Regions from separate parts of the Streptomyces sp. WAC04114 genome, predicted to be linked through region 2. Evidence: riboswitches for the same ligand, from Rfam matches in the RefSeq annotation. Region 2 holds a riboswitch; the other holds the start of a gene.
What was found. A riboswitch is a leader RNA that binds a small molecule or an ion and turns the genes downstream of it on or off. The one in region 2 is predicted to bind glycine.
Positions count from the first base shown of each region.

Region 1: linked by a shared signal. The riboswitch ahead of gcvP (aminomethyl-transferring glycine dehydrogenase) and the one ahead of gcvT (glycine cleavage system aminomethyltransferase GcvT) in region 2 are both predicted to bind glycine.

Region 1 covers NZ_JAIGQA010000138.1:9,996-17,285, reverse strand. Annotated here, with positions in the region: partial or broken gene K4G64_RS28530 (amino acid transporter) at 1-1,136, shown strand, start outside; gene K4G64_RS28525 (DUF1707 domain-containing protein) at 1,138-1,734, opposite strand; gene K4G64_RS28520 (molybdopterin-binding protein) at 1,862-2,257, shown strand; gene K4G64_RS28515 (molybdopterin-binding protein) at 2,329-2,748, shown strand; gene gcvP (aminomethyl-transferring glycine dehydrogenase) at 2,825-5,710, opposite strand; glycine riboswitch at 5,886-5,981, opposite strand; gene K4G64_RS28505 (PRC-barrel domain-containing protein) at 6,095-6,469, shown strand; gene K4G64_RS28500 (DNA polymerase IV) at 6,388-7,290, opposite strand, start outside.
Region 2 covers NZ_JAIGQA010000018.1:25,952-33,241, forward strand. Annotated here, with positions in the region: gene K4G64_RS07985 (L-serine ammonia-lyase) at 1-828, opposite strand, end outside; gene glyA (serine hydroxymethyltransferase) at 939-2,201, opposite strand; gene gcvH (glycine cleavage system protein GcvH) at 2,211-2,588, opposite strand; gene gcvT (glycine cleavage system aminomethyltransferase GcvT) at 2,692-3,813, opposite strand; glycine riboswitch at 3,998-4,097, opposite strand; gene K4G64_RS08005 (AAA family ATPase) at 4,320-4,988, shown strand; gene K4G64_RS08010 (enhanced serine sensitivity protein SseB) at 5,091-5,879, shown strand; gene K4G64_RS08015 (enhanced serine sensitivity protein SseB C-terminal domain-containing protein) at 6,043-6,843, shown strand; gene K4G64_RS08020 (ABC transporter permease) at 7,187-7,290, shown strand, end outside.

The DNA.
Region 1 (7,290 bases), on a different contig from region 2:
GGCCGACCGGCCGCATCCGCGACACGAAGAAGCTGCTCACCACGGCCGCGCTGATCATGAGCGTCTTCCTGATCACGACCAGCTTCATCACCACCCTGCTCATCCCGGAGAAGCAGTTCGAGGCGGGCGGCCAGGCCAACGGCCGTGCGCTCGCGTACCTGGCGCACGAATACCTGGGCAACACCTTCGGCACGGTCTACGACGTCTCGACGATCGCCATCCTCTGGTTCGCCGGCGCGTCCGCGATGGCCGGCCTGCTCAATCTGATGCCGCGCTACCTGCCCCGCTACGGCATGGCCCCGCACTGGGCCCGCGCCGTGCGGCCCATGGTCATCGTCTTCACCTTGATCGCCCTCCTGGTCACCTGGATCTTCGACGCCGACGTCGACGCCCAGGGCGGCGCCTACGCCACCGGCGTGCTGGTCCTCATCAGTTCCGCCGCGATCGCGGTGACCATCGCCGCCCGCAAAGCCCGGCAGCGGAACTGGACCATCGCCTTCGCGGTGATCTCCGCTGTCTTCCTCTACACGACCGTCCTCAACGTCATCGAGCGCCCGGACGGCGTGAAGATCGGCGCCTGCTTCATCGCCGGCATCATCCTGGTCTCCCTGCTGTCACGACTGGCCCGGGCCTTCGAGCTGCGCGTGACCAGCGTGACGCTGGACGACATGGCGGAGCGCTTCGTCCGGGACATGTCCAACCGCCGGATACGGTTCATCGCCAACGAGCCCGACCGGCGCGACATCGCCGAGTACCGCGACAAGATCGAGCAGATCCGGCACGACAACGACATGTCCGGCCAGGAAGACTTCGTCTTCGTCGAGGTGACGGTCACCGACCTCTCCGAATTCGAGGCGGGCCTGACCGTGCGCGGTGAGGTGCTGCACGGCCGCTACCGCGTCCTGACCCTGGAATCGTCCTCGATCCCCAATGCCCTGGCCGCGCTGCTGCTGCACGTCCGCGACGCGACGGGCCACATCCCGCACATCTACTTCGAGTGGACCGAGGGCAACCCCTTCGCCAACTTCCTGCGCTTCTTCCTGTTCGGGCAGGGTGAGGTCGCCCCGGTGACCCGCGAGGTCCTGCGTGAGGCGGAGCCGGACCGCAAGCGGCGGCCGAGGGTGCACGTGGGCTGAGTCAGGCCGTCGCGCCCTTCCTGCCGAAGCCCCTTCGCGGGGTGCGCACCACGACCTGCCCGTAGTGGATCTCGCCCGTGATCCGTATCCGCAGCAGGACGGGGGCGTCGGACGGCCGGCGGGCCTTGATCTCGGAGTAGTTCAGCACCAGGCCGCCGGTGTCGACCACGACACCCGGCCGGGTCAGCAGCTTCAGGGCGCCTGCCCGCAGATCGAGGTCGACGTCCAGGGTGTCGTGGGTGATCACCGCGTCGGTGAAGTCGAGAGTCACCTCACCCCACGCCGACCGGATCTCCAGCCGCCTCGGCACCACCCAGCCGTCACCCCGACGCGTCGAGGCCCCCTCCTGCCGGATCCGGACGACGTCCTCGGCTTCCCCGGACGCCTGCCCGGCCACCGCGGGCAGATCCGCTGTCAGCACGGCGAGCTCACCCACCGTGCGGGCGGACAGCGCCGTCTCCAGCCGCTCCTCGAGCTCCTCCAGGGTGAGCCGTCCGTCACCCGCGGCGACGCGCAGCACGTCCACGGCCCGGTCGCGGTCCGCGTGCGACGCCCTCACCTCGGGCGATCCACCAGCCCGCGCGATCTCGGCCGCCATCACTCCACCCCCGATTCCCGGGCACGCCACCGGGCACGCCCATTCGACCACTAACGCCATATCGCGTTATACCCAACGGCCAGCCCCGCATCCACCGTTCCCTCGCCCCGCCCCTATCGTGACCGGCATGCAGTCCTACACGATCGGCCAGGCAGCACGGCTGCTCGGCGTGAGCCCGGACACCGCCCGCCGCTGGGCAGACGCGGGCCGCATCACGACCCACCGCGACGAGGCCGGGCGACGGCTCGTCGACGGGCGGGACCTGGCCGCCTTCTCGGTCGAACTCGCCCGATCCGGCGCCGCCGAGGAGGACACCCCGTACACCTCGGCCCGCAACGCCTTCCCCGGCATCGTCACCGCGATCAAGCTCGGTGACGTCGCCGCCCAGGTGGAGATCCAGGCCGGCCCGCACCGGCTCGTCTCCCTGCTCACCCGCGAGGCGGTGGAGGAACTGGGCCTGGAGGTCGGCATGGAAGCGACGGCCCGCGTGAAGTCGACGAACGTCCACATCGACCGCGTCTGAGGCCTGGGGAGAGGAGGAGACAAACAGGCACATACCAGGCCCAACACTCCCCACCGGGCTACCGTGCACCCATGAGCCTGAGCATCCGCAACCAGCTCCCCGGCACCGTCACCGCCGTCACCCCCGGCGAGGCCATGGCGACGGTCAGGGTCCGCCTCGCCGGCGGCCAGGACCTCACCGCGGCGATCACCCGCGAAGCCGCGCAGGACCTCCGTCTCACCCCGGGCACCCCCGTGTGCGCCCTGATGAAGTCGACGGAGGTCTCCCTCGCGACCGCGCCCATCGAGGGCCTGTCGATCCGCAACCAGCTCCCCGGCAGGATCACCGGCCTCACCGCCGGTGAGGCCATGGCATCGGTCCGCGTCACGGTGGAGGGCGGTGAACTGACCGCGGCGATCACCCGGGACGCGGCGGAGGACCTGGCCCTCACGCCCGGGACCCCCGTCGTCGCGCTGATCAAGGCGACCGAGGTATCACTCACCACCGCGTGACGCGCCGGTGAACGACGGGAGGGGCCCCGCACCGCGGAGCCCCTCCCTGTGACCAGCCGGCCGTTCGGCCCGTCCGTCAGTCCTCGTACGCGTCCAGCGGCGGGCAGGAGCAGACGAGGTTCCGGTCGCCGAAGGCCTGGTCGATGCGGCGCACCGGCGGCCAGTACTTGTCGGCGGTCGACACCCCGGCCGGGAAGACGGCCTCCTCACGGCTGTAGGCGTGCTCCCACGCCCCGGCGAGCGCGCCGGCGGTGTGCGGGGCGCCGCGCAGCGGGTTGTCCTCCGCGGGCCACTCGCCGGAGCCGACCTTCTCGATCTCCGCGCGGATGGCGATCATCGCCTCGCAGAAGCGGTCGAGCTCCGCCAGGTCCTCCGACTCGGTCGGCTCGATCATCAGCGTCCCGGCGACCGGGAACGACATGGTCGGCGCGTGGAAGCCGTAGTCGATCAGCCGCTTGGCGACGTCGTCGACGCTCACGCCGGTCGCCTTGGTGAGGGGCCGCAGGTCGATGATGCACTCGTGCGCGACGAGACCGCCGGGGCCGGTGTAGAGCACCGGGTAGTGCGGCTCCAGACGCTTGGCGATGTAGTTGGCGCTGAGCACGGCCACCTGCGTGGCCCGCTTCAGCCCCTCGCCGCCCATCAGCCGGACGTACGCCCACGAGATGGGCAGGATGCCGGCGGAGCCCCAGGGGGCCGCCGAGATGGGCCCGACGCCCGTCTCCGGGCCGGCCTCGGGCTGCAGCGGGTGGTTCGGCAGGTAGGGCGCGAGGTGCTCGCGCACCGCGACCGGGCCGACGCCGGGACCGCCGCCGCCGTGCGGGATGCAGAAGGTCTTGTGCAGGTTCAGGTGCGAGACGTCGCCACCGAAGTGCCCCGGCTTGGCGAGCCCGACGAGCGCGTTGAGGTTGGCACCGTCGACGTAGACCTGCCCGCCCGCCTCGTGTACCTGCGCGCAGATGTCGGCGACGTGCTCCTCGAACACACCGTGCGTGGACGGGTACGTGATCATGAGCACGGCCAGCTGGTCGCCGTACTGCTCGATCTTGGCCCGCAGATCCTCGACGTCGATCTCGCCGTCCTCGGCGGTCTTGACGACGACGACCTTCATGCCGGCCATCACGGCGCTGGCGGCGTTGGTGCCGTGCGCGGACGACGGGATCAGGCAGACGGTGCGCTGCTCGTCCCCGTTGGCCCGGTGGTACCCGCGGACGGCGAGCAGACCGGCCAGCTCGCCCTGCGACCCGGCGTTCGGCTGGAGGGAGACCTTGTCGTAGCCGGTGACCTCGGCGAGCCGGTCCTCCAGCTCGTGGATGAGCGTGAGGTAGCCCCCGGCCTGCTCGGCGGGCGCGAAGGGGTGCAACTGACCGAACTCGGGCCAGGTGACCGGCTCCATCTCGGTGGTCGCGTTGAGCTTCATGGTGCAGGAGCCCAGCGGGATCATGCCCCGGTCGAGCGCGTAGTCGCGGTCGGCCAGCTTGCGCAGGTAGCGCAGCATGGCGGTCTCGGAGCGGTGCTGGTGGAAGACGGGGTGCGTCAGGTAGTCGTCGGTCCGCAGCAGCGCGGCCGGGAGTCCGTCCCCGGTGGCCGCGTCCAGCGCCTCGACGACGCCTTCGACACCGAAGGCGGCCCACACGGCGCGCAGCTGGGCGCGCGTGGTGGTCTCGTCACAGGCGATCGAGACGTGGTCGGCGTCGACGAGCCGCAGATTGACCCCGTTGTCCCGGGCGGCGGCCACGACCTCGGCGGCCCGGCCCTCGACCCGCACGGTCAGGGTGTCGAAGTAGGCTCCGTGCACGACCTCGACGCCGCCGCTCGCGAGCCCGGCGGCCAGGACCGTGGCGTACCGGTGGGTGCGACGGGCGATGCCCTTCAGGCCCTCCGGGCCGTGGTAGACGGCGTACATGCCGGCCATGACGGCGAGCAGCACCTGCGCGGTGCAGATGTTGCTGGTCGCCTTCTCACGGCGGATGTGCTGCTCGCGCGTCTGCAGCGCCAGCCGGTAGGCCTTGTTGCCGTCGGCGTCCACGGACACGCCGACGAGCCGCCCCGGCAGGCTGCGCGCCATCTTGTCCTGGACCGCCATGTAGCCGGCGTGCGGGCCGCCGAAGCCCATCGGGACGCCGAAGCGCTGCGTCGTGCCGACGGCGATGTCCGCCCCGAGCTCACCAGGCGACTTCAGCAGCATCAGCGCCAGCAGATCGGCGGCGACGGTGACCAGCGCCCCGAGCTCGTGCGCCCGGTCGATGACCGGCTTGAGGTCCCGCACGGCACCGGAGGCACCCGGGTACTGGAGCAGCACGCCGTTGATCTCGCGCTCGGCGATCTCGGCGGGGATGCCCTCGCTGAGGTCGGCGACGACGATCTCGACGCCGGTCGGCTCGGCGCGCGTCTGGATCACGGCGATGGTCTGCGGCAGCGTGTCCGCGTCGACCAGGAACAGGCCCTTCTTGTTCTTGCCCAGGCGCCGCGACAGCGCCATGGCCTCGGCGGCCGCGGTGCCCTCGTCGAGCAGGGAGGCGCCGGAGGTCGGCAGCCCGGTCAGGTCCGCGACCACCGTCTGGAAGTTCAGCAGCGCCTCCAGCCGGCCCTGCGAGATCTCCGGCTGGTACGGCGTGTAGGCCGTGTACCACGACGGGTTCTCCATGACGTTGCGCATGATGACCGGCGGCGTGAAGGTGCCGTAGTAGCCGAGCCCGATCATGGAACCGAGGACCTGGTTGCGGTCGGCGAGGGAGCGCAGCTCGGCGATCACCTCGGCCTCGCTGCGGGCGCCCGGGAGGTCCAATGCCTCGGCGCTCTTGATCACGGCGGGTACCGCGGCGGCCGTGAGCTCGTCGAGGGAGCCGTAGCCGACCTGGGCGAGCATCTTGGCGCAGGCCTCGTGGTCGGGGCCGATGTGGCGCTGCTCGAAGGGGACTGCCTCTTCGAGCTCGGAGAGCGGAATGCGGTGGGCGGTCATTACGGAGGCCTCCTGGTCGACACGACCTGCGAGGGGCACCACGGCACGGGTACCCGGACGGCCTCCCCCTCTGTCATCTCAACCTGAGAGCTTCACCGGATCGCCCGAAGGCCTCCGGCTTTCACCGTCGGTGAGAGCGGAAGCCGTCGACACCCGCCCTGCTTTCCAGAGTGACCTCGTCCGTGCGGTACGTGAGCCTGAGAGATTCCGGGGAGGATTTGCTCCTTCGGCGCCTCCGATGATGTCTGGAGGACTCTCCCGCGCGGGGTCAACAGCCGCTGCCAGCGTACCAGCGAGGTCAACGCACGAACCTTCGAGTGGCCGCATCCCCGCTTGTACCGTTTTGTAGTGTTTACGGATGAGGTGCGACCATATGGAGGGCCCGTGCGAACCGACATCGATCCGCGCAACCTGATCGGCCGCAAGGCGTTCGACCGCAACGGGACCAGGATCGGCACGATCGACGAGGTCTATCTCGACGACGCCACCGGCGAACCGGAGTGGGCGGCCATACGGACCGGCCTGTTCAGCAGGGACGCCTTCGTCCCCCTGGAGCCCAGCGAACTGATCGAGGGCGCCCTCCACGTCCCCTTCGAACGCGCCCTGATCAAGGACGCCCCCGACTTCGGCGTCGGCCGCCACCTCTCCCCCGAGCAGGAACTGCAGCTCTACCACCACTACGGTCTCGACGTCGCCGCCCCGCCCCCGCTGCCGGACCACGACTTCGGCAAGCTCGCGGGCACCGACGAGACGGCGTGAGTCTCCTCCCCGGGCCCGCCGCCTCCCCCATCTGGACCTGGCCCCTGTAACACCAACGGCAACGGATCCGCCGCCTCGAGGTCCGGATCGTCGACCCGGAACGTCCGCACCCGCCCGGGCTCCGAGTCGGGCGTCTCGAACCGTACGGTGACCCGCCCGAGGCCGCTGCCCTGCACCCATCCGTGCCCGAACGCGGCATGCCTCACGTCGTGCCCGGCGGGCCACCGCCGCTCGGCGAGCGACGGCTGCTCCTCGGCCGCCGCCACGGCGTGTTCCTCGACCGGGCCCTCGGCGACCGCCCGCTCCCCCGCCGCCTGGGCGAACAGGTCCTCCTGCGTGTAGTCGGCGAGCCCGCTGACCCCCACCCCGAGGAGCCGCACCCCACCAGTCGTGTCGACCGAGTCCAGCAGCCTGGCCGCCGCCTCGCGGATCACCGCGGGATCATCCGTGGGCCCGCGCAGCGTCTCGGACCGGGTGAGCGTCGAGAAGTCGTACCGCCGCACCTTCAGCACGATCGTCCGCCCCGACAGCCCGGCCCCGCGCAGCCTGCGCACACACCGCTCGGCGAGCCGCTGCACCTCCAGCCCGACCCGCGTCCGGTCATGGATGTCCACGTCGTAGGTGTCCTCGACCGACACCGATTTCGTCTCGCGCTCCGCCACCACCGGCCGGTCGTCACGCGCCAGGGCCATGGCGTACAGACCGTGCCCGTGCGCCTTCCCCAGCAGCCGGACCAGCTCGTCCTCGCCCGCTTCGACGATCTCCTCGACCGTGGTGATCCCGGCCCGCCTCAGATGGTCCCCCGTCGCCGGCCCCACCCC
Region 2 (7,290 bases):
GTTCTCCTCGTTGACCGCCATGGCGTAGAGGGTGATCCACTCCATGGCGAGGGCCAGCGGGTCGCCCTCGGAGCGCAGCTTGCGCGCGGTGTTCGCGGCCCGGCGGCGCACCTTGAGGCCGCCCGGCAGGATGCCCTCCTGGGACAGTCCGCGCGCCACGCAGTCCCGCATCACCTGCCAGATCTCCAGCAGGCCTTCGCGGATCTCCTCCTCGGTGCGCCAGGCCCGCTCGTTCTCCAGCATCAGCGCGGAGATGGACAGACCCGTCTCCTCGGTCAGGCGCAGCAGCTCGTCGCCGGTGCGGAAGGGGTACTTCAGCACGGTGTCGTCGAGCTTGATGCGGTCCGCCCCGACCGCGTCCTCGTCGACGACGAAGCCGCCGCCGACGGAGTAGTACGTCTTCGTCAGCAGCTCCGCGCCCGAGGCGTCGTACGCCCACAGGGTCATGCCGTTGGCGTGGTACGGCAGGGCCTTGCGGCGGTGCAGAACCATGTCGTCGTCGAAGGAGAACGCGATCTCGTGCTCGCCGAGCAGGTTCAGGCGGCCGCCGGTCTTGATCGCCTCCACCCGCTCGTCCGCGCTCGACACGTCGACCGTGCGCGGCGAGTCGCCCTCCAGGCCGAGCAGCACCGCCTTGGGGGTGCCGTGGCCGTGGCCGGTCGCGCCCAGCGAGCCGTACAGCTCCGCGCGGACCTGTGCGGTCGGGGCCAGCAGCTCCTCGTTGCGCAGCCGCCGGGCGAACATGCGGGCCGCCCGCATCGGACCGACGGTGTGGGAACTGGACGGGCCGATGCCGATCGAGAACAGGTCGAAGACCGAGATGGCCACGGGGGAACTCCTGACTACATGGGTGGTGCAGAGGGGGTGGGCGCCGCGACCGCTTGTGGCGGGCGCGGCGCCCGAAAGGTTTCTTCGCGGCCGTCGCCGGCCGCGAAGCGTTACGTGTTCAGACCCGGGTACAGCGGGTGCTTGTCGGCCAGGGCCTTCACCCGGGCCTTGAGGGCCTCCGCGTCGTAGGACGGCTTCAGCGCCTCGGCGATGACGTCCGCGACCTCCGCGAAGTCCTCGGCGGCGAAGCCCCGGGTCGCCAGCGCCGGCGTGCCGATCCGCAGACCGGACGTCACCATCGGCGGACGCGGGTCGTTCGGGATCGCGTTCCGGTTGACCGTGATGCCCACCTCGTGGAGGCGGTCCTCGGCCTGCTGACCGTCCAGCTCCGAGTGGCGCAGGTCGACCAGGACCAGGTGCACGTCCGTGCCGCCGGACAGGACGTCCACGCCCACGGCCCGGACGTCGTCCTTCACCAGACGCTCGGCCAGGATGCGGGCACCGTCCAGCGTACGGCGCTGGCGCTCCTTGAAGTCCTCCGAGGCGGCGACCTTGAAGGAGACCGCCTTGGCCGCGATCACGTGCTCCAGCGGGCCGCCCTGCTGACCGGGGAAGACGGCGGAGTTGATCTTCTTGGCCAGTTCGGCCGTGGAGAGGATCACACCGCCGCGCGGGCCGCCGAGGGTCTTGTGGGTCGTGGTGGTGACCACGTGCGCGTGCGGCACCGGGTTCGGGTGCAGCCCGGCCGCGACCAGCCCGGCGAAGTGGGCCATGTCGACCATCAGGTACGCGCCGACCTCGTCCGCGATCCGGCGGAACGCGGCGAAGTCCAGCTGCCGCGGGTAGGCCGACCAGCCGGCGACGATCAGCTTCGGCTTGGACTCCTTGGCCAGCCGCTCGACCTCGGCCATGTCCACCCGGCCGTCGTCGCCCACGTGGTAGGCGACGACGTCGTAGAGCTTGCCGGAGAAGTTGATCTTCATGCCGTGGGTCAGGTGCCCGCCGTGCGCGAGGTTCAGCCCCATGATGGTGTCGCCCGGCTTGAGCAGCGCGAACATCGCGGCGGCGTTGGCCTGGGCGCCCGAGTGCGGCTGGACGTTGGCGTGCTCGGCGCCGAACAGCTCCTTGACGCGGTCGATCGCGATCTGCTCGACCACGTCGACGTGCTCGCAGCCGCCGTAGTAGCGGCGGCCGGGGTAGCCCTCGGCGTACTTGTTGGTGAGGACCGAGCCCTGCGCCTCCATGACCGCGACCGGAGCGAAGTTCTCCGAGGCGATCATCTCCAGCGTGGACTGCTGACGGTGCAGCTCGGCGTCGACCGCGGCGGCGACCGCCGGGTCGAGCTCGTGCAGGGGTGTGTTCAGGACGGACATACGACTCCCTCAGCCCGCGGAGAACGCGGTGTACTCGTCGGCGGAGAGCAGGTCGCCCGGCTCGTCCGTGACCCGCACCTTGAACAGCCAGCCGCCCTCGAAGGGGGCCGAGTTCACCAGCGACGGGTCGTTCACGACGTCCTCGTTGACCTCGGTGATCTCACCGGAGACCGGGGAGTACAGGTCGGACACCGACTTGGTCGACTCCAGCTCGCCGCAGGTCTCGCCGGCGGACACCGAGTCGCCCACCTCGGGAAGCTGGACGAACACGACGTCACCGAGCGCGTTGGCCGCGTGCTCCGTGATGCCGACCGTCGAGACGCCGTCCTCGGCGGCCGACAGCCACTCGTGCTCCTTGCTGTAGCGCAGCTCTTTGGGGTTGCTCATGGCCTGGATTCTCCTGTACGCGCGGGAGTGCTGTGGAAAGGGGGACTGCTGGTGAGCTGGGACGACGGGCACGGGGTCGCTGCCGCGGCCCTTCGGCCAGTGTCTACTTCTGGCGCTTGTAGAACGGCAGCGCCACGACCTCGTACGGCTCGTGACTGCCCCGGATGTCCACACCGACACCGGCCGTGCCCGGCGTGGAGTACATGGCGTCGACGTAGGCCATCGCGATCGGCTTGCCCAGCGTGGGGGAGGGGGCCCCGGAGGTGACCTCGCCGATCACCTTGCCCTCGGCGACGACCGCGTACCCGGCGCGCGGGACCCGGCGGCCCTCGGCGATCAGGCCGACCAGCACGCGCGGCGGCTCGTGATTCGCGTTCTCCGCGGCCTCGCGCAGGGCCTCACGCCCCACGAAGTCGCCCTCCTTCTCGAACTTCACCACCCGGCCGAGCCCGGCGTCGAAGGGCGTGAGGGAGGTCGTCAGCTCGTGCCCGTACAGCGGCATGCCCGCCTCCAGGCGCAGCGTGTCGCGGCAGGACAGCCCGCACGGGACGAGGCCGACGCCCTCGCCGGCCTTGGTCAGGGCCTGCCACAGCTCGACCGCGTGCTCCGGCTTCACGAACAGCTCGAAGCCGTCCTCGCCGGTGTAGCCGGTCCGGGCGATCAGGGCCGGGACGCCCGCGACCGTGCCGGGCAGCCCGGCGTAGTACTTCAGGCCGTCGAGGTCGGCGTCGGTCAGGGACTTCAGGATCCCCGGCGACTGCGGCCCCTGGACGGCGAGCAGCGCGTAGGCGTCCCGGTCGTCGCGCACCTCGGCGTCGAAGCCGGCGGCGCGCTCGGTCAGCGCGTCCAGCACCACCTGGGCGTTGGAGGCGTTCGCGACGACCATGTACTCGCTCTCGCCGAGGCGGTAGACGATCAGGTCGTCCAGGATGCCGCCGTCGGCCCGGCAGATCATGGTGTAGCGGGCCCGGCCCGGCTTCACGCCCCCGATGTTGCCCACCAGGGCGAAGTCCAGCAGCGCGGCGGCCTGCGGTCCGGTGACGGTGATCTCGCCCATGTGGGAGAGGTCGAAGAGGCCGGCCTTCGTGCGCACGGCGATGTGCTCGTCGCGCTCGGAGCCGTAGCGCAGGGGCATGTCCCAGCCGGCGAAGTCGGTCATCGTCGCGCCGAGCGAACGATGCAGGGCATCGAGCGCGGTGTGACGGAGTTCTCCTGTACTGCTCACGGTCGGTCGTCTCCCAAGGCAAATGGGGGTCCCTCCCGCGCGAGCGAAGCCGAGCGTGGGGGAGGGCGAGGTCGTTCCTCCCCATCTGTCATCGGAACCTGAGAGGTTCGCCATGACCACACGGGACACGGCTTGCACCTTGGGTGGAGCCACCGGTGGCCGGTGACTCGCTTTTCAGATGTGCCTCGCCCGCGCGGTAACGGGGCCTGAGAGATTCAAGGGAGGGACTTGCTCCTTCGGCGCCCCAGCTCTTGCGGTGCTGGGGACTCTCCCGCGCGGATTCAAACGGCCGGTATGCAGTTGGCGCGCACATCATTGCACGCATCCTTCCGGCGCGGCAGGGGGACCTTTCACAGGGAGTGCACGAGTCCCGCGCGCCGGACACAGCGACCTGTAGCAGCCCTGTTGCAGGACGAGAACGTAAATGAGAGGCCTGCCGCATTACCTTCTCTTTACACTCGGCGGGGATGGGACTCCGTACCTGGCCCCAGGGGAGGACGATCACGGTGAACAGGACCACCGCGTACGCGACGACGGGCATCGCGCCGCCCGAGCAGCCGGCCGCAGCTCCGGTCCGGGCGGTCCGCGCCCCGGCGCCGGCGCCGGTCGTCCGCGACCTGCGCGACCGCCCCGGGGGCGGCCCGCACGCGCTGCTGTTCGGCCCCCGCGACCTCGTCGTGGTCACGGGCCTGCCCGGCAGCGGCAAGTCGACGCTGATGCGGCGCACCGTGCCGGGCCGGCGCATCGACTCCCAGGACACCCGCGACCGCTGGGAGCGCCGCATGCCGCGCGCCCTGCCGTACGCGCTCTACCGCCCCCTCGTCCGCCTCTCCCACTACGCCGGGCTGCGCCGCGCCCTGCGCACCGGGGACGGCGTCGTCGTGCACGACTGCGGCACCCAGGCCTGGGTCCGCCGCTGGCTCGCCCGCGAGGCCCGCCGCCGGGGCGGCACGCTCCACCTGCTCCTCCTCGACGTCACCCCCGAGCAGGCCCTGGCCGGTCAGCGCGACCGCGGCCGCGGCGTCTCGCGCTACGCGTTCCTGCGCCACCGCGCGGCGAGCAACCGCCTCCTTCGCGCGGTCGAGCGCGGCGACCTCCCCACCGGCTGCGGCTCGGCCGTCCTCGCCGACCGGGACACGGCGAACGCCCTGCACAGAATCGGCTTCACGGGCTGAGCCCGCGCCGTCCCGCGCAGTCCCGGTTCCCGATGCCCCCGGGCGTCCGTCAGCCGTTAGCCTTTTGAGCCACAGCAGTGGTTCCAGGCAGGCGGTAGGCAGATGGACATCCCGGCGGACTTCTCCGCGGACTTCCCGGCGCAGACGCAGACGCACCCGCACGGCGGTTGGCCCGGCAACGAGCTGGAGGAGGTGCTCTCGGCCTCCCTCGGCGCCGGGCCGGCGGCCGGCGGGCGGATCGTCGAGGTGCTCGGCCGGAGCTTCGTGTGGATCCCGCTGCCCAGCGGCGGCGGCCCGCACAGCGGCCCCCTCGACCTGCCCGGCATCGAGATCGACGGCCAGGCGTTCGTGCCGGTGTTCAGCTCCGAGGAGCAGTTCCGCCAGGTCGTCGGCTCCCACATGTCGTACACCATCGCGCCCGCCGTGGAGTTCGCCCGGGGCCTGCCCCCGCACGCCGGCATAGCCGTCAACCCGGGCGGTGTGGTGGGCATCCCGCTCCCGCCGCCCGCCGTGGCCGAGCTGTGCCGGGCCGGCCGGACCCCGCTGGACGGTCCCGCGAGCGGCGGCCGGGTCCGCCTCTTCGAGCCCGACTGGCAGGACGACCCGGTGGACTTCCTCGCCGCCGCCTCCACCGAGTTCGAGGCGACCGGCGTCGTCGTCACGGCCCGCCGCTGCCTCGCCGCGATCGAGACCGCCGACCCGGTGATGTTCGTCGGCGTCGAACTCTCCCAGTGGGAAGGCGACCTGCGCGCCCTGCCCCTGGACGCCCTCACCCGGGCCGTCACTGCCGTCCCGGCCCCCTGGCAGGTCAACCTCGTCCTCCTGGACGTGGCGGAGGACCCGGTGGGAGCGTGGATGCGGGAGCGGGTCCGGCCCTTCTACCAGCGTTAGGGCAGCGCCCCAGGGGCGCGGGGCCGTATCGCCGTGCGGCTCCGCCGCGTGGGCGCGGTCAACCACACACGACCCGCACCCGCCCGACGGCACAAATCCCCGCCGCTCCCCCGCGGGCTTAAGCTAGGACACCGTCGAGGCGGTGTACGAAGGGGCGGTAAAGGTGAGCGCGAGCGGCACGGCCGCGGCCGGACAGGTCGAGCACATGCTGCGCCAGGTCACGCCCGGGCGTTACGACGCCTACGAGGCACTCCTGCGCGCGCTCGCGACCCCGCACAGCGGCCAGATCTGGATGCTCCTGTGGCACGGGCAGGCCGGCTCCCCCGACGCCCAGTACGGAAACATGGACGTCGACGGCTGCGGCTACGCCCCCTGTGTGACCTCCGCCCAGGAGCTCTCCGCCAGCGGCTGGAACCGCTCCTACGAGGTGGTCGACGGGGTCGACGTCGCCCGCGCCCTCTACCCCGACCACTACGGCCTCTGGCTCAACCCGCACGCCCCCGGCGGCGGCGTCGGCATCCCCTGGCTGGACCTGCGCAGAATCGCCACGGGCCTGGACCGCCAGCCCGCCGGCCCCCTGCGGCTGTCCGAACCCGCCATCGAGATCCCGCAGTTCTACGCCCTGCTCGCGCAGAACGCCCACCGCACCCCGGCCGTCCGGTCGTTGCGCCGGGCCTGGGTGCAGCCCGCGCTCGGGGCGCCGTACCTCGCCATCGGACTGGATGTGTACGACACCTCGCCGCCGGCCGTGGACTCGGTGCGCGCGATGATGCAGCAGTCCCTCGGCGCCGTGCCGGACGGGCTCCCCGTGTCGACCGTCGCCATGTCCGACGAACACGACCCGGTGGCCATGTGGCTGCGTGCGAAGGCCCGCCCGTTCTACGACCGCGAGGCCCACGCCACCGCCCCCGTCCAGGCCCCGGTCTCCGGCTACGGATACCCTCCCGCGCATGGCCGGTACTGACCGGCTCGAAGTCGCCCCCCGGAGCCCCTCTCGCACCACCCCCGAAGGCGACAACCGCTCAGCTCTCCGCGCGTAGATAGGGGAGGAAAGCGCCAGTATGTCCTAGAATGCCCCTGTCTTGGCGCGTCCGACCCCCGCTACCCGCTGTCCGGATAACGGAACCCCCCAGACAGCATCACGTTTACGCATCCTTTCACCGCCAAGTCTGGCAACAGATCGCCAAAGCGTTGAAGACTCCCCGCAAGACACGGGCCCGGTCGGTCTTGTGTACGAGACAAACAAAACCGCTACAGCGGCAGCCAGGGGCTCGGCGATCGCCGGCCCGAGAGGGGTCAATCGCACCGTGACCGCACCCATCGAGACCACCGGGGCGGAAGCCGGAGCACAGCCCGAGGCCGTGCTCTCCGGGGTCAAGAAGAGCCAGATCGAGGGTCGCTCGCTCACCCA